DNA from 3 places in the Acidovorax lacteus genome. Region 3 is predicted to be linked to each of the others. Evidence: predicted binding sites of a transcription regulator. Region 3 holds the regulator's gene; each other region holds the start of a gene.
The links. The regulator FNR, encoded in region 3, switches genes on or off when oxygen is low (the NO sensors DNR and NnrR bind a similar motif). The targets are predictions, from matches to a motif close to TTGATNNNNATCAA.
Positions count from the first base shown of each region.

Region 1: a site for FNR is predicted at 1,671-1,684, ahead of ABD866_RS04485 (OmpW/AlkL family protein). Genes of this name have one in related genera too.
Region 2: a site for FNR is predicted at 3,757-3,770, ahead of ABD866_RS06005 (universal stress protein). Genes of this name have one in related genera too.

Region 1 covers NZ_BAABEX010000007.1:227,348-232,982, forward strand. The annotation lists gene purL (phosphoribosylformylglycinamidine synthase) at 1-481, shown strand, start outside; gene ABD866_RS04480 (DUF808 domain-containing protein) at 584-1,576, shown strand; gene ABD866_RS04485 (OmpW/AlkL family protein) at 1,758-2,348, shown strand; gene ABD866_RS04490 (formylglycine-generating enzyme family protein) at 2,654-3,511, shown strand; gene ABD866_RS04495 (metal-dependent hydrolase) at 3,512-4,600, opposite strand; gene ABD866_RS04500 (cation-translocating P-type ATPase) at 4,743-5,635, opposite strand, start outside.
Region 2 covers NZ_BAABEX010000007.1:569,251-574,885, reverse strand. The annotation lists gene ABD866_RS06030 (long-chain fatty acid--CoA ligase) at 1-742, shown strand, start outside; gene ABD866_RS06025 (catalase family protein) at 807-1,802, shown strand; gene ABD866_RS06020 (PilZ domain-containing protein) at 1,834-2,202, opposite strand; gene ABD866_RS06015 (Csu type fimbrial protein) at 2,400-2,846, shown strand; gene ABD866_RS06010 (2OG-Fe dioxygenase family protein) at 2,941-3,702, shown strand; gene ABD866_RS06005 (universal stress protein) at 3,851-4,288, shown strand; gene ABD866_RS06000 (Bug family tripartite tricarboxylate transporter substrate binding protein) at 4,370-5,362, opposite strand; gene bktB (beta-ketothiolase BktB) at 5,510-5,635, opposite strand, start outside.
Region 3 covers NZ_BAABEX010000030.1:66,577-72,211, reverse strand. The annotation lists gene ccoG (cytochrome c oxidase accessory protein CcoG) at 1-191, shown strand, start outside; gene ABD866_RS15230 (FixH family protein) at 259-531, shown strand; gene ABD866_RS15225 (hypothetical protein) at 621-914, shown strand; gene fnr (fumarate/nitrate reduction transcriptional regulator Fnr) at 1,295-2,017, opposite strand; gene hemN (oxygen-independent coproporphyrinogen III oxidase) at 2,209-3,591, shown strand; gene ABD866_RS15210 (sulfite exporter TauE/SafE family protein) at 3,675-4,403, shown strand; gene ABD866_RS15205 (cyclic di-GMP phosphodiesterase) at 4,528-5,635, shown strand, end outside.

The DNA.
Region 1 (5,635 bases), on a different contig from region 3:
GGGCGTGTGCAACGGCTGCCAGATGTTTGCCGAACTCGCCGACATCATTCCTGGCGCACAAGACTGGCCGCGCTTCACCACCAACCAGAGCGAGCGTTTCGAGGCCCGCCTGTCGCTGGTGGAAGTGCTCGAATCGCCCAGCCTGTTCTTCCAGGGGATGGCGGGCAGCCGCCTGCCGATTGCGGTGGCCCACGGCGAGGGCTATGCCAACTTCGGCGTGCGCGGCAACGCCAGCCGCGTGCTGGCGGCCATGCGCTACGTGGACCACCACGGCCGCGCTACCGAGCAGTACCCGTTCAACCCCAACGGCAGCCCGCAGGGCCTGACCAGCGTGACCACGGCCGACGGTCGCTTCACCGCGCTGATGCCGCACCCCGAACGCGTGTTCCGCAACATCCAGATGAGCTGGACGCCCGGCGACCGCAGCGCGCTCAGCCCCTGGATGCGCATCTGGCGCAACGCGCGCAAGTGGGTGGGTTGACCGCGCCGCCTGATTTGCTATCAAAATAAGAGCGCCTCGTGCTTGCCAGACAAGCACGAGGCGCTTTTTTCATCATAATGCCGCTTTTCCCGGGAGGAACCCATGGCCACTGCCAGTCTGCTTGCACTCATCGACGACATCGCCACGCTGCTCGACGACATTGCCCTCATGACCAAGGTGGCCGCCAAGAAGAGCGCCGCCATGGCCGACGATGTGTCGGTGATGACCAAGGTGGCAGCGCAAAAGACGGCGGGGGTGCTGGGCGACGACCTCGCGCTCAACGCCCAGCAGGTCACGGGCGTGCAGGCCGACCGCGAACTGCCAGTGGTGTGGGCGGTGGCCAAGGGTTCGCTGATCAACAAGGCCATCCTCGTACCCGCGGCCTTGCTCATCAGCGCATTCGCGCCCTGGGCCATCACGCCCCTGCTCATGCTGGGCGGTGCGTTTTTGTGCTTTGAAGGGGCCGAAAAACTCGCGCACCGCTGGCTGCACAGCGCAGACGACGCCGCCGAGGCCGCCGCCGATGCACAGCGCCGGGCCGCAGCGGTGGCCGGTGCCGATGTGGACCTGGTGGCGATGGAGAAAGACAAGATCCGCGGCGCGGTGCGCACCGATTTCATCCTCTCGGCCGAGATCATCGCCATCACGCTGGGCACGGTGGCCCAGGCGGCGTTTGCCCAGCAGGTGGCGGTGCTGGCCGGTATTGCGCTGATCATGACGGTGGGTGTCTATGGGCTGGTGGCTGGCATCGTCAAGCTCGACGACCTGGGCCTGTGGCTGCATGGCCGCCCGGGTGGCGGTGCGCAGGCGCTGGGCCGCGGCATCCTCACCGCTGCGCCCTGGCTCATGCGGGCGCTGTCGGTGGCCGGCACGGCCGCCATGTTCCTGGTGGGCGGCGGCATTCTGGTGCATGGCCTGCCGGTGCTGCACCATGCGGTCGAGGCCTGGAGCGCCGCCGCAGGGCAGGGCGCGGGCGGGGGTCTGCTGCGTGCCGTGGTTGAGCAGTTACTCAACGCGGTCACGGGCCTCGTGGCCGGAGCGCTGGTGCTGCTGGGTGTGACGCTGGTGCAGCGCCTGCGCGGCAAGGGGCACTGAGCCCTCTTGTCATGGCGGCTCCTGCCGCCATCCGGCGCTCTGTGGCGGGTGGAGCGGGTGGACATGGTTGCCTGCGCAACAACCTGCGCAGTCTTTGACGTGCGGCAAGGCGCGGTGGCCTCGGGTGGGGCCCAATGCAGTCACGGGGGATGTCCCCGTGTATCACTGCAACGAGTCCCCTATGAACAAGCATCTGCTCGCCGTCGCCGCTTTGTGTGCCCTGACCTCTGGAGCCGCCCTGGCCCAGCAGGCCGAAGGCCCCTGGATGGTGCGCGCCCGCGCCGTGCACCTGGACAGCGCCAACAAGGACAGCACGGGCCTGGGCCTGTCGGTCAACAACAAGGCGATCCCTGAAGTCGATGTTTCGTACTTCTTCACGCCCAACATCGCGGCCGAGCTGATCCTCACCGTGCCGCAAAAGCACACGCTGAGCGCAGCCGGTGTGCCCATCGGCACCCTCAAGCACCTGCCGCCGTCGCTGCTGTTGCAGTACCACTTCAATGTGGGCGGCATCAAGCCTTACGTGGGCGCTGGCCTGAACTACACGCGCTTTTCCAGCGTGAACCTGCCCGCAGGCGTCACGATCGACAAGAACAGCTTTGGCCCCGCGCTGCAGGCCGGGGTGGACATCCCGCTTGCCAAGAACCTGTACCTCAACCTGGACGTGAAGAAGGTTTACATCAAGACCGACGTGTTTGCGGCAGGCGTCAAGGCTGGCACCTTCAAGGTGGACCCAGTGCTCGTGGGCGTGGGCCTCGGCTGGCGCTTTTGATGCGGTGCGGGGCGCATGCCCCGCAGCTCCAAGGAACCTCGGTTCCGGTGCGGCAGGCCAGGCTGCGCCGGAATGCTGGGCCGACGGTGGGGTGCGACAGCACCGCTCTGCAGCCCGGTGCTTGTGGGTGCTCCAAGGCCTGCCTGTGCAGGCCTTTTTTGCGTTTGCTTGTATGGCCAAGAGCGGCGAAACCCGCTGCAGCAAACGGCCTGGAATCCCAGGCCCATGCAGGGCCATGCGACCGCAGCCGGCAACCCGTGGCTGGCTGTGCCAGCATGCGCGCCAGTGCTGCCGAGGTACACCCCATGATCCGACAGGTTCCGCTCCGCCTTGCCACCCTTGCCGCTGCCGATGGGCAGCCGCTGCGCCGACTGGCCCGTGCCTGCGGGCTCCTGCCCTGGATGGCCGCTGCCGCAGTGTCGGCCCAGCCTGCGCACAGCAGCCCCAACCCCGCAGGCATCGACTGGCAGCCCATTGCAGGCTTTGCCATGGCGCGCACCGAGACGACCGTCGGGCAGTTCCAGCGCTTTGTGGCGGCCACCGGCCTGCAGACGCGGGCCGAGCGCGAGGGTGGCGGCCAGGTGTACGAGGCCGGGTGGGTGCGCAAGCCGGGCTGGACCTGGCGCACACCCTTCGGCCCCCAGTCGCCCGCAGCCGCCGCCGAGCCCGCTGTGCACATCACCTACGACGAAGCCCAGGCGTTTTGCCGCTGGGCCGGTGGCCGACTGCCCACCGATGCCGAGTGGACCGAGGCCGCCTACACCGAGCGCCGTCCGAATGCCCCGGCGCCCTGGCAGACCGGCCGCACCTATCCGTATCCGACTGGTGATTCGCCGCAGGGGGCGCAATGCCTGGACGACTGTGGTGCCGAGGCCGCACGCCGCGCCGTGCCCCACAGTGCACGCCTGTGGCGGGGTGCTGGTCATGCGCTGGCAGGGGCCACGCCCGCAGGGGTCAATGGCCTGCACGACATGGGCGCCAACGCCTGGGAATGGGTGGACGACCCCCCAGGCGCGGCCGGCAATGCCGAGCGCCTGACCCGCGGCGGCTCGTGGTGGTATGGCGCGGGGCCCATGCGTGCTGCGCACCGCCAGAGCAAGCCTGGCGACACGACCGTGGTGTACATCGGCTTCCGGTGCGCGCGCGACTGGCCTGCGCGTTGATCAGCCCGGTGCGGCCACGGGTGCCGTGGGGGGCATGAGCTCGATGTCCGCCCCGCGCAGGCGCTGCCACAGGCGCGGCAGCGCGCCGTCCAGCGGCGGGCGCATCCAGCGCTGCTCCACCGTCACCGACCCGCGCGCGAGTTCGTCGGCGGTGCCCAGCAGGAAGTGGAAGGTGTAGAACGGCTCCTGGCCCATGCGCAGGTCGGTCAGCGTGACCTGGCCGCCCTCCAGTCCCATGCGGTAGAAGCCGTGGCTGAAGGCGGCAATGCGTTGCACGGCGGGCAAGGCTGCGTGGGTGCTGATCAGCGCCGCACCCCGGTCGTAGGCCTTCCAGCGCATGGGCCGGCCACCGTCAAGCAGCGAATGGAATCCTTCCCAGTAGCGTCCGTCCTCGACGGCCACAGCACGCCACAGCACCGTGTTGAAGGGGGTCGGCGTGACCAGCACCCGCTCGGCCTGAATGCCCTGGGCGGCGAGCGACGCTTTCACGACCTGCCGCACATGCTGTTGGGCGGCCGCGCTCCAGCCCAGGTAAGCGGTACTGAGCGCAAGGCCCAGCAGACAGGCCTTGCGTACCGTGCCCACACGCTGACTGACGAGGGCCACGGCCAGGGCCAGCAGCAGGGGTAGCGTGTAGAGCGGATCGATGATGAAGATGCTGCCCAGGCCAAACGGGTGGTCAGAGAACGGCTGCGCCAGTTGCGTGCCGTACACCGTCATCCAGTCGAGCAGGGGATGGGTGAACAGCGTCAGCCAGGTCGCAAACCACCACCGCTGCCATGCGCTTGCGTGGGCCGACGAGACCTGCGTCTGCGGGGCAGTGGCATCTGATGTCTGTGGTCGGCCAAGCCAGCGCGCCCCCACCCATCCCAAGGGCAGCGAAAGCACGCTCAGGTAAATCAGGGAGTGGCTTTCGGCCCGGTGGCGCACCATGTCCAGAATGGGGTCGCCGTGGCGCACAAAGGTGTCCAGGTCGGGAAGGGTGCCCATCGCACCACCCCACAGCACGGCCTTCCAGGGCGCTGTGCGCCCTGCGAGCACGGCGGTGGTAAGGGCTGCGCCGAGGGCAAACTGGCTGACGGAATCCATGGTGGGGGTCGCGAGTGGGGGGTGCGGGCATTGTCGCGTTCGCCAGTGGTCCGTGCCGGGGCAGGGGCATGAAGGTCATCCGCGCTGCGGCGCTGCCACCCGCACCGGCGCGGCCCCTGCGGTTAGAGCGCGAGGGCTGCCCTCAGCGGGCGCGCCTGTGGGCAGGGGCTGCGGCCGGTTTTGCTGCCCGGCGGCGCCAGGCTTTTTCGGCCTCGACGGCCGCGTACACCACAGCGGCTGCGGCCATGCACAGGGCCAGTTCGCCCGCCGACAGGGCTTCCGTTTTGAAGATGGGCTGGAGTGCAGGGACGTAGATGGTGCACAGCTGCAGCGCCACCGTGCAGGCGACCGCACCAAGCAGCGGCCGGTTGGACCCCATACCCTGCCGCCACAGCGGCGTGCGTTCCGACCGCACGGCCAGCACATGCGCCATTTGCGCCAGGGTGAGGACGGTGAACACCATGGTCTGCCAGTGGGCCAGGCCGGTGTGCAGCGCCCAGGCCTGAACCGCCAGGCACAGACCCCCGATCAGCAGGCCGACGAACAGAATGTGCTGCCACATGCCCTGTGCGAACAGGCTTTCCTGCGGTGGGCGCGGAGGCCGATCCATCACCCCGGTTTCAGCGGGTTCGGCCGCCAGCGCCAGCCCGGGCAGCCCGTCTGTGACGAGATTGACCCAGAGAATGTGGATGGGTTGCAGCGGCATCGGCAGCCACAGCAAGGGGGCCAGAAAAATCGTCCAGATCTCGCCGGAGTTGCCGGTCATCGTGTAGCGCACGAACTTGCGGATGTTGTCGTAGATGCGCCGGCCTTCGCGCACGGCCGCGACGATGGTGGCGAAGTTGTCGTCCAGCAGCACCAGGCTGCTGGCTTCCCGGGCCACGTCGGTTCCGCCGCGGCCCATCGCCACGCCGATATCCGCGCGCTGCAGGGCCGGTGCGTCGTTGACGCCATCGCCCGTCATGGCGACAAAGTGGCCTCGCGCCTGCAGGGCTTGCACGATGCGGATCTTCTGGGCCGGGTCCACCCGGGCAT
Region 2 (5,635 bases), on a different contig from region 3:
CCCGCACTTTGCGAGCTACGACCTCTCCAGCCTGGTCTATATCGGCGGCGGTGGCGCGGCCATGCCGCAGGCTGTGGCCCAGCGCCTGCAGGAGCAGTACGGCCTGCGCTACGCCGAGGGCTACGGCCTGACCGAAACCGCTGCGCCCTCGCACTCGAACCCGCCCGACCACCCCAAGCAGCAGTGCCTGGGCATTCCGTTCATGAGCACCGATGCGCGCGTAATCGACCCCGACACGCTGCAGGAGGTGCCCGTGGGCGAGCAGGGTGAAATCATCATCCACGGCCCTGAGGTGTTCGACGGCTACTGGAAGCGGCCCGACGCCACGGCCTCGGCCTTCATCGAGCTGGACGGCAAGCGCTTCTTCCGCTCGGGCGACCTGGGGCGCATGGACGAAGACGGCTACTTCTTCCTCACCGACCGGCTCAAGCGCATGATCAACGCGAGCGGCTTCAAGGTCTGGCCCGCCGAGGTCGAGGCGCTGATGTTCCGCCACCCCGCCATCCAGGAGGCCTGCGTGATTGCGGCGCGCGACGCCTACCGCGGTGAAACGGTGAAGGCCGTGGTGGTGCTGCGTGCCACGCACAAAGACACCACCGAGCAGCAGATCATCGACTGGTGCCGCGAGAACATGGCCGTGTACAAGGTGCCGCGCATCGTGCAGTTTGCCGACGCACTGCCCAAGAGCGGCAGCGGCAAGGTGATGTGGCGCGCGCTGCAGGAGGCCGAGGCCAAGTCATAAGCCGCTGGCCGACCGGCCCACAGGCCCCTACACTGGTTCTGCACGACCATTGAGAGGGCCTCGCATGACCGCCATTCCCCTGCCCAGCACCGACTGGGCCGAACGCATCGGTGCCGACGAACCCGAGCGCTTTGCCGACTATGCGCGGCGCTTTGCCGCCATCCAGGCCCAGCGCGCACAGCGCTATGGCCCGGGGCGCACGCTGCACCGCAAACCGCTGGCCGCCCTGCAGGGCACGCTGCAGGTGCTGGGCGATCTGCCCGACTTTGCGCGGCATGGGCTGTTTGCCCAGCCGGGCACGTACGCCACCTGGGTGCGGCTGTCCAACGGCGGGCTGGACCGTGCGCCCGACCGGGTGCCCGACATCCGCGGCTTCGCGTTGCGGGTGCTGGGCGTGCAGGGGCCTTCGGCCCTGGGCGGCGATGCCACGCCCAGCCAGGATTTCGCGCTCATCAACCAGGAGGCGTTTGCCTTTGCCACCACGGGGCCCTTTGTCGCGTTGGTCGAAGCGGCCGCGCGCGGTCCGGCGGCCTTGCTGGGCCATCTGGTGCGTACGCACGGGCTTTGGGCGCTGCCGCGCGAGCTGGCCAAGTTCAAGCGCACCGTGGGTCGGCCGTTTGGCGGTTTTGCCACGCAGGCCTTCTACAGTGCTGCGCCAATCGCTTGTGGGCCCTACGCAGTGCGGGTGCGGCTGGTGCCTGCGGCGTCCAACGGCGCACCCGACGAGGCTGCTGCCAAGGACTGGGGCGCCGACATGGCCCGCCGCCTGCGCGCCGGGTCGTTGCACTGGGATCTGCAGTTGCAGTACTTTGCGAGCGAAGCGATCACGCCCATTGAAGACGCCTCGGTGGATTGGCCCACGCCCTACACCACCGTGGCAAAGCTCGCGCTGCCGCAGCAGAACCTGGACAGTGCCGCCGCACAGGCGTTTGCCACGCAGGTCGAGGGCAGTGTGTTCGACCCCTGGCAGGCGCTGGCCGCACATCGGCCGCTGGGCGAGGTGCAGCGCGCACGCAAGGTGGTGTACTACGCGAGCCAGCAGGGCCGCGGCGTGGCCTGAGCCGGGCGGCGGTGCACCCGCCGCTGCCGCATCAGTTCTGGGCCTGGATCAGCTCGGCCAGGTCGCGCTCCAGCAGGGCCGGGTCGCCCAACTGCAGCTCAATGAGCCGCCGCAGGTGCGTGACGCTGTCCAGATCGATGGACTTGCACAGCAGCCCCGTGTGGGTGCCCTGCAGGTGGGCCACCTCGGTGCTCATGGCGATGTGGTTGCCCGAATCGGCCAGCGGCATGGTCAGCTGGCACAGCGTGCCAGGCTCCAATGCGGTTTCGACCGGCATGCGCACCAGGGCCCCTTTGAGCGACAAGTCCAGCACCTGCACGCTGAAGGCGTCGCGCTGGGTGGTCAGCAGCGCCGGTGCATCGAAGTGGACCCGCACGTAGTGACGGCGTTCGTAAGGCATGGGCGGTGTCTCCTGGGCTGTGTGTTACCGAATGCTACACCGTGCCCCGGGCCTGCGAAACGCCCCCAGCGCAGCGTTGCCGGTATCGCCGCTGGTGCGTGTCGCGTGGGGTGTGCCTGTTGTTACAAATAGGGGGCTGCGGTGACATCCCGCGGCGGTTGGGTGACGACAATCAGGGCCTTCGACCGGAGTGCTGCATGTTGTCTTTTTCTCGTCTTTCCTGGCTCGCAGGCATGGGGGCGGTGGCTGCCACCGTGTGGGGGCCTGCCGGTGCGCAAAGTATCAGTGCCACGATCAGCGGCGAGATCACGCCGGGTGTGTACGGCCGGGTGCAGATCGGCAACGCCCCGCCGCCGCCGCTTTGGTATGCCGAGCCGGTCATCGTGCACCGCCCGGGGCCAGGCGTGGCCATGGCACCCGCGTACCTGTACGTGCCGCCAGGCCACGCCAAGAACTGGCCCAAGCACTGTGCCAAGTACAACGCCTGCCACCAGCCCGTGTACTTTGTGAAGGAGCCACACGCGGGCGGCAAGGGCGGCCCGCTTGGTCATGCGCGCGGTGACGACCACCGTGGGCCGGGTCGAGGCAAGGGCCACGAAGATGGCCACGGACGCGGCAAGGGCCATGGCAAGCACGACGACTGAGCCGGTCTTGCCGGCGCAGTCTCCGGGCTGTGCCGATGCCCGCAGTGCCCGTGCAGCAGCGCCCGATGCCGCAGCGCGGTAAGCTCGGGCTTCTATGCCCCAGGTCAGCTTTCCCCCTCCGTACACGGCGCCCGCCCATGTGGCGTCCCAATTGACCAGTCGCGGTTTTGCCGTGCTTTCGCCCGCCGATGTGGCCGCGTGGGCCGGTTGCGAGCTGACCGCGCTGCTGGACCGCCAGGCCGACTGGCACGCCTTGCCTCCTGACGACTACCTGCGCGACGGTGGCCGCTACCGCCGCCGCCGCCACAGCTGCTTTGTGGTGGAGCAGGGCCAGGTGAGCCAGGCGCCGCACCGTGCGCACTGGCAGCCGGTGGAATACAACGCGCTGCACGGCGGCATGGAGCGCATGTTTGCGCCCATGGAGCCGCGCACGCTGGAGTCTCCGGCCTGGCCCGCACTGCTGCAGGCCCTGGCAGCCACCTGCGACGCCGTGTTTGCACCCCAGGGCCCGGCCGAGCGCTGGTTTGTCGAGGCGCACCAGTTCCGCATCGACACCACCGATGGCATTGGCCGGCCCACGCCCGAGGGCGCGCACCGCGACGGCGTTGATCTGGTGGCCGTGTTTCTGGTGGCGCGCCACGACGTGAAGGGCGGCGAAACACGCATCTTCGAGGCCGCTGGTCCTGCGGGTCAGCGCTTCACGCTCACCGAGCCTTGGTCGCTGCTGCTGCTCGACGATGCGCGCATGATCCACGAGACCACCCCCATCCAGCCCACGGCGGCCGGTGGATACCGCGACACCCTGGTGGTCACGCTGCGGCGCAAGGGTTTCCAGGGGGCCGACGCGCCGACCTGAGCACGGTCGTTACCAGAGCTTGCATTTCTTTCCCGGGGACGGCAGCGGCGACATTTGATGCGAATCAAGATGTCGGCCGGGGCATGCGCACACACTCGCAACTGAGCGGGCACAACCCGCCGCCCCATCAACCAAGGAGAGAAGCACCATGTTCAAGCACATTCTGGTTCCCGTGGACGGATCGCCCACGTCGATGCTCGCAGTCTCGAAGGCTGCGGGGCTGGCCAAGGCCTTCGGCAGCGCCGTTACGGCCGTGTATGTGATCGACCCGTACCCGTTCACGGGCGTCGGTGCCGACTTTGCTTATGGGCAGGCGCAGTACATCAGCGCCGCCACTGCGGAGGCCAATGTGGCGCTTGACGCCACCAAGCAGGCCATGGCCGACGCAGGCGTGGCCGTGACCACCGTGATCGGCGAAGGCCATGCGGTGCACGAGGGCATCGTGCGGGCGGTCGAAAGCTCGGGCGCAGACCTGATCGTGATGGGTTCGCACGGCCGCAGGGGCCTGGAGCGCCTGGTGCTGGGCAGCGTGACGCAGCGCGTGCTGGGCGTGGTACATGTGCCGGTGCTGGTGGTGCGCGACTGAGCCCACCACAGGCTCCATGCAAAACGGCTCCCGCGGGAGCCGTTTTTGCTTGCGCTTGGAACAGCGTGGTTCAGAAAGGCGTCATTCGATCTTGGCGCCCGAGGCCTCGACGATGCCCTTCCACTTGGCGTGGTCGGTTTTGAGCAGGGTGGCAAATTGCGCAGCGCTCATGGCTTCGGGCTCGGCGCCTTGTGCCTGAATGGCGGCGCGCACGTCGGCCATGGCCAGCAGTTTGTTGACTTCGGCGTTCACTGCGCTCACCACAGCGGCGGGCGTACCGGCCGGGGCGAACACGCCGTACCAGGTGCTCACGTCAAAGTCCTTGAAACCCGATTCGGCCACGGTGGGTACGTCGGGCAGCGACGAACTGCGCTTGGCCGAGGTCACGGCCAGCGGGCGCAGCTTGCCGGCCTTGATCTGGGCCATGGCCGAGGGCACCGACGAGACCAGCAGGTCCACGTTGCCGGCCAGCGCGTCCATCAAGGCCGGGTTGGAGCCCTTGTAGGGCACGTGGCTGAGCTTGATGCCGGCAGCCTTTTCAAACAGGTCACCTGCCAGGTGGATCGATGTGCCATTGCCAGGCGATCCGTAGGTGACGGTGCCCGGCGCGGCCTTGGCGGCGGCCACCACGTCGGCCAGGGTTTTGAACTTGGAGTTGGCGCTGGTGGCGATGATGACCGGCGTGTAGGCCACGTGGGCGATGGCGGTCAGGTCCCGGGTCGGGTCCCAGGGCAGGTTTTTGTAGAGCCAGGGGCCGATGACCAGGTTGTCCTTCTGGCCCATCACCAGGTCGTAGCCCGTGGGCGCGGCCTTCACGGCTTCGGTGATGCCAATGGTGCCGCCCGCGCCAGCCTTGTTGTCGGCCACCACGGTCCATTTGGCATGTTCGGTGAGCTTGGTGGCCACCAGGCGCGAGAGGATGTCGGTGCCGCCGCCGGGCGGGAAGGGCACGATCAGGCGCACGGGCTTGTTGGGGTAGGCACCCGCGGCCGTGGCGGCAGGGGCGGTCTGTGCGAAGGCGGTGCTGCCCAGGGCAAACGACAGCACGGACAAAGAGAGCAGTTGGCGAAGCATGGGGTGTTGTCTCCGATAGAGTGGTGCGGCGCCTGCGGATGGCGCGCCGTGCGCAAGCCACGATGATGACGCGGGCAATCGACGGTCTGCCCTGCTGTTGTGCGGCGCTGCCATCGCAGGTGGCGATGGCAGCGCGCGGCGTCGGCGTCAGATGCGTTCGAAGATCGCGGCGATGCCCTGGCCGCCGCCGATGCACATGGTGACCAGCGCATAGCGGCCCTGGATGCGCTGCAGCTCGTGCAGGGCCTTGACCGTGATGAGCGCACCTGTGGC
Region 3 (5,635 bases):
TGGACGGGCTGGAGGCTCTGTCGGACGGCGACGTCGAGGTGGGGCCGGCCGAGTCGCGTTGGGTGGCCTTGCGTCTGCAGATTCCGTATGGATCGGCGCCATCCGGCTCGCACCCGGTGCAATTGGAGGTGCGCGGACTGACCGACGGCCACAAGGTGATCGAGAAATCGGTCTTTCTGGTGCCCCGATGAGGCGCGTGGTGCTGCCGCAGGGCCTCGGCTCACAGCAGCTGTTTGAGAATTTGTAAGGAGTATCGAAATGTCCTCTTCCCAGAACCTGGCACCCCGTGCCGCACCGTGGTGGAAGTTTGGCCATGTCTGGATGTTGATCGCCGGACCGGCCATCGTCATCGTTGCGGGTTTCGTCACCTTGTGGCTGGCGCTGAGCCGCCCCGATCCGGTGATTGCCGAGGATTACTACCGCCGCGGTGTGGAAATCAACCAGACGCTGGCCCATCCCGAGAAGAGCCTCGCGCCCGCCATGAAGGGCCGCAACCATGCGGCCACGCCGCCTGAGGACCAGCCTCGCTGACATTGCGGGCCAGGCCTGTGGCGCCCCGCGTGGGAGGCCGGGCATCTTCCTCACAGCAGAACGGCCGAATGGCCGCAAGGAGACAGACGATGTGGACTCAGCGCTGGATGTGGATTGCATGGCCAGCCTTTCTCATGGCGGGCGTGCTGGAAATACTGGTCTTCGCGATGGTCGATCCGCAAGATCTTCACTGGTTTGGGCAGCCGGTGCCCCTGTCACGCGAGGGCGTCTACACCGTGGCCTTTTTTGTGTTCTGGGCCATCGCCATGGCCTCCAGCGCGCTGACCACGCTGCTGTCGCTCTCTCCGTTTGAAGTCAACCGGTGTCCGGTGCCGCAGGACCAGCGGCCGGACGACTGCCGCAAGGGCGCATCCTGTTCCTGAGCCGCAACGGTCGCGCGCGGGTGCCCGCAACGGCGTGGCACCGTGCTCCACGCAGCCGCTGCGTTGCGGTGGATGCACCGCGCGCTGCGGGCCGGGCGGTGCCAGGTTTTTGGTTTGCTATCAATTCAGGAGCTGCTCGTGCTTGTCAAATAAGCACGAGGGGCCGAAATCGCACCAGACAGCGCAAGCAGCCTACGCAAGGGCCGTGGGCGTGGGTGCGGTGCGCGTTTTTGCCGGTTGCGTTCGGTGATGCACCGGTGGGGCTGCTGCACAGGCGCATCGGCCGACCGCAAGCCGCCTGGTTCACAGGGGTGCCGGGGTGGATCTGCCGGCACGGCGGGCCGTGCCACAGGCCAGCGCTGGCAGCGGGAGAGCCGCCTTCAGTGGCAGGTCTGCTGGCTGTTCACGATGCGCTTGAGCGCATCGGTATCGAGGATGCGCACATGCCGCTGCTTGACTTCGACGATGCCTTCCTCGACGAACTTCGAGAACGTACGGCTCACGGTTTCGAGCTTGAGCCCGAGGTAGCTGCCAATCTCTTCGCGCGTCATGCGCAGCACCAGTTCAGACTGCGAAAACCCGCGCGCGTGCAGGCGCTGCACCAGGTTAAGCAGAAACGCCGCCAGCCGCTCTTCAGCCCGCATGCTGCCCAGCAGCAGCATCACGCCGTGCTCGCGCACGATCTCGCGGCTCATGATCTTGTGCACGTGGTGCTGCAGTGCCGTCACTTCGCGCGACAGGTCCTCGATCCGATCGAACGGCATCACGCAGACTTCGGCGTCTTCCAATGCCACCGCGTCGCAGGTGTGGTGGTCGTTCACGATGCCGTCCAGACCGATGATCTCGCCAGCCATCTGAAAGCCTGTCACCTGGTCGCGTCCGTCCTCCGTGGCCACGCAGGTCTTGAAGAAACCCGTGCGAATCGCGTACAGCGAGGTAAAGGCCTCACCGTTGCGAAACAGGGTGCCGCCGCGTTTGACCTTGCGCCGGATCGCCACGATGTCATCAATGCGCTGCAATTGCTGCTCGTTCAGCCCCACCGGCATGCACAACTCACGCAGGTTGCAGTTGGAACAGGCGACTTTGATGGTGAGCGGATTCATGGACTCTGAAAAAAAGATGGCAACGCCTGTACCTTCGATCGGCAGGCCGTCACAGACATTCTCCGAGGAGCGAGCCTGCAGCTGATGTAAGGCAAATTCTCGCCGCAGCTACCGGCAGATCGCTTGATTCATGTCAAGGACATGCCTCGAAGGCTAAGGCACAGTGCAAAAGCACGCAAGGATATTTCCACATGACCGCTGTAACGCCCGAACTGCTGCGCCGTTTCGATGTGCCAGGGCCTCGCTATACCTCTTATCCTACGGCCGATCGTTTCGTTGAAGCCTTCGGTCAGGACGACTACGTACTGGCGCTGGACCAGCGCCGTCTGGGCACCACCACCAAGGCGATGCCGTTGTCGCTGTATGTGCACATCCCGTTTTGCGAGTCGCTGTGCTACTACTGCGCCTGCAACAAGATCATCACCAAGCACCATGACCGCGCAGACACCTACCTGCGGTATCTGAGCCGAGAGATCGACCTTCACACCGCGCGGTGCGGCCCGGGGCAGACGGTCAGTCAGCTGCACTTGGGCGGCGGCACGCCCACCTTCTTGTCTGACGATGGCTTGCGCGAGCTCATGGCCATGCTGCAGCGCAGCTTTGTGCTGGCCCCGGGCGGTGAGTATTCGATCGAGGTCGATCCCCGCACCGTGACAGCCGAACGGCTTGCGGTGCTGGCGGAGCTGGGCTTCAACCGGCTGAGCTTTGGGGTGCAGGATTTCGACGCTGAGGTGCAGAAGGCTGTGCACCGCATCCAGCCCGCAGAGCAGGTGTTTGAGCTGGTGGCCTCGGCACGCGCGTTGGGCTTCGAGTCGATCAATGTGGACCTCATCTACGGGCTGCCGCGACAGACCCCTGAGTCGTTCGACCGTACGCTGGCGCAGGTGGCCCACTTGCGGCCCGACCGCATTGCGCTGTATGCCTACGCGCACTTGCCAGAGCGCTTCAAGCCTCAGCGCCGCATCGTCGCAGCCGAGTTGCCCACCGCCGGGGCCAAGATCTCCATGCTGTCGCGTTCGCTGGATGCTTTCATGGACGCCGGGTATGTGTACGTGGGCATGGACCACTTTGCCCTGCCAACCGATGCCCTGGCGGTGGCCAAGCGACAGGGGCGCCTGCACCGCAACTTCCAGGGCTACAGCACACAGCCCGATTGCGACCTGATCGGTCTTGGGGTCTCGGCCATCGGTCGCGTGGGGGCCACCTACAGCCAGAACGCCAAGAGCCTGGAGGAGTACTACGACTTTCTCGACCAGGGCCGGCTGCCCATCGTGCGCGGTTTGGCGCTCACCCGCGACGACATGCTGCGCCGCGCGGTGATCATGTCGCTGATGTGCCAGGGCGAGGTGCTCTTCGAGCCACTGGAGCAGGCCTGGTTGATCGATTTCCGCCAGTACTTTGGTGCTGAAATGGGCCAGATGGAAGACATGGCCGGGCAGGGCTTGGTCACGGTCCGGGACGATGGCATCGAGGTGACCGCCATGGGGTGGTTCTTTGTGCGCGGCGTGGCGATGGTGTTCGATCGGTATTTGCAGGCGGACCGCAACCGCGCGCGGTTCTCTCGCATCATCTGACGGCATCGGACCCGCAGCATGTCGCCTGCACAGCCTTTCTTCGGTCAGCGGGAGTGGTCTCCGTTGTGGCTGGAGGCTTGCTTATGAGTACCGCGCTGATCATGAGCGCGTGGGTCATGGGCGTGCTGGGGGGAGCCCACTGCCTGGTCATGTGTTCGGCACCGTGCAGCACCGTCGTGCAGGCGACACCACCGCAAGCGGCCAGTGGTCTGCAGACGGTTCAGTGGGCGTCGCTCGCCCCACCGTCCCCGCGCTGGTCGCGTCTCGTCGGTTTCCACCTCGGCCGTTTGCTCGGCTACGGCCTGCTGGGCGCAGGGGCGGCGCTGGCCATGGACAGCCTCGCCTGGTTCAGTCAGGCCACGGCGGCGCTCCGACCCCTGTGGTCGCTGGCGCATGTGGCCATGCTGGCCTGGGGCCTGCTGCTGGTGCTGCAGGCCCGGCAGCCCCAGTGGGTGGAGGCAGGGGGGCGGGCGGTGTGGCGGCGCCTTGGCCCCTGGGTCGGATCGTCCGGCGGCGCTGTCGGTTCAGGGGTGGCCTGGGCCTTGATGCCTTGCGGTCTGTTGTATTCGGCGCTGCTGGTGGCCGCGCTGAGTGGCGGGGCGCTGGCCGGTGCAGGGGTGATGGTGGCTTTCGGGCTGGGGACGGGGCTCTGGCTGGTCTCCGCTCCCTGGGCCTGGGGCCGACTGCGCAGGGTCTTCAATGCCTGGCGTGCCGAGTGGGGCACACGCCTCGCCGGGGGAATGCTCTGCGCTGTGGCGGTGTGGGCCCTCTGGTACGACCTGGTCCATAAGCCCTCGCTTTGGTGCCGTTGAGGCGCAGGCGCCACGGGGAGGGCGCACACGGGCATTGTTCACGAGACAAGCCATTCGAACTGGTGATAATGGTTACAGACCATTTGTGACCACTGGTCACCCCGGGGCTTCGTGCGCAACTGACGTGAACACTTCCATCCTCATCGACATTGGCCAACTGCGCATTGGCATGTACATCCAGCTGGACGTAGGCTGGCTGCACCATCCTTTTCCTGTGAGCAGTTTCCGGGTGTCTTCGGCCGACCAGATCGCCACGCTGCGCGAACTGGGTCTGCAGCAGGTGCGTTACTTTCCCAAAAAGAGCGATCCTGGGGTGGATGAGTTGCCCCCCGCCGTCGTGGCTCCTGCGGTCACCGAGGTCCCGCCTGAGACGGCAGTGGTGGCAGAAAATGCTGCCGACGCGGAAATGCGGCGCCGCAAGCGGGAGCTTGAGGAGCAGCATCGAGCCCTGGCCAGTTGCAATCAGCGCTTCGGCGAGGCGACCCGCAAGTACATCGAGTTGGGTTCGCTGGTCTATGACGACCCAGCCGATGCCAAGCGCCAGACGGAAGCCTTGGTCGCCCGGTGTGCAGCCGACATGCTGAGCAACGGCGAATCGGTGATCCGACTGCTTTCGGAAGGCGCGGGAGAGCGCAGTGCGCTGCACCCGGTGAATGTGATGGTGCTGAGCATGCTGCTCGCCAAAGCACTGGGCTTGCAGGGGGAGGAGCTGCAGTCGCTGGGCGTGGCGGCTCTGTTGCACGATCTGGGCAAGCTCAAGCTGCCCGATGGCTTTCGCGAGTCTCTGCCAAGCTTGACGCCCAACGACCGCCTGCGCTACCAGACCCATGTGGCCGAGTCCGTGGCATTTGCGTCGCGGATGGGGTTGCCGCCCGCGGTGCTGACCGCCATCGCCCACCACCACGAGATGGCCGATGGCAGCGGTTTTCCGCAGCGCCTCGCAGCCCCGCAACTGCCTCGGTCCAGTCAGATCTTGTCGCTGGTCAACCGATATGACCGGATGTGCAACCCGTTGCCCGGTGCTGACGCCTTGACGCCCCACGAGGTGCTGTCGGTGCTGTTTGCGCAGCACAAGTCCAAGTTTGATCCGGTGGTGCTGGGAGCGTTCATTCGCATGATGGGGGTCTATCCCCCGGGATCGGTGGTCCAGTTGGTCAATGACCGCTATGCCATCGTGGTGTCGGTCAACTCCTCTCGGCCTCTGAGGCCTCGGGTCGTGGTGCACGATTCGC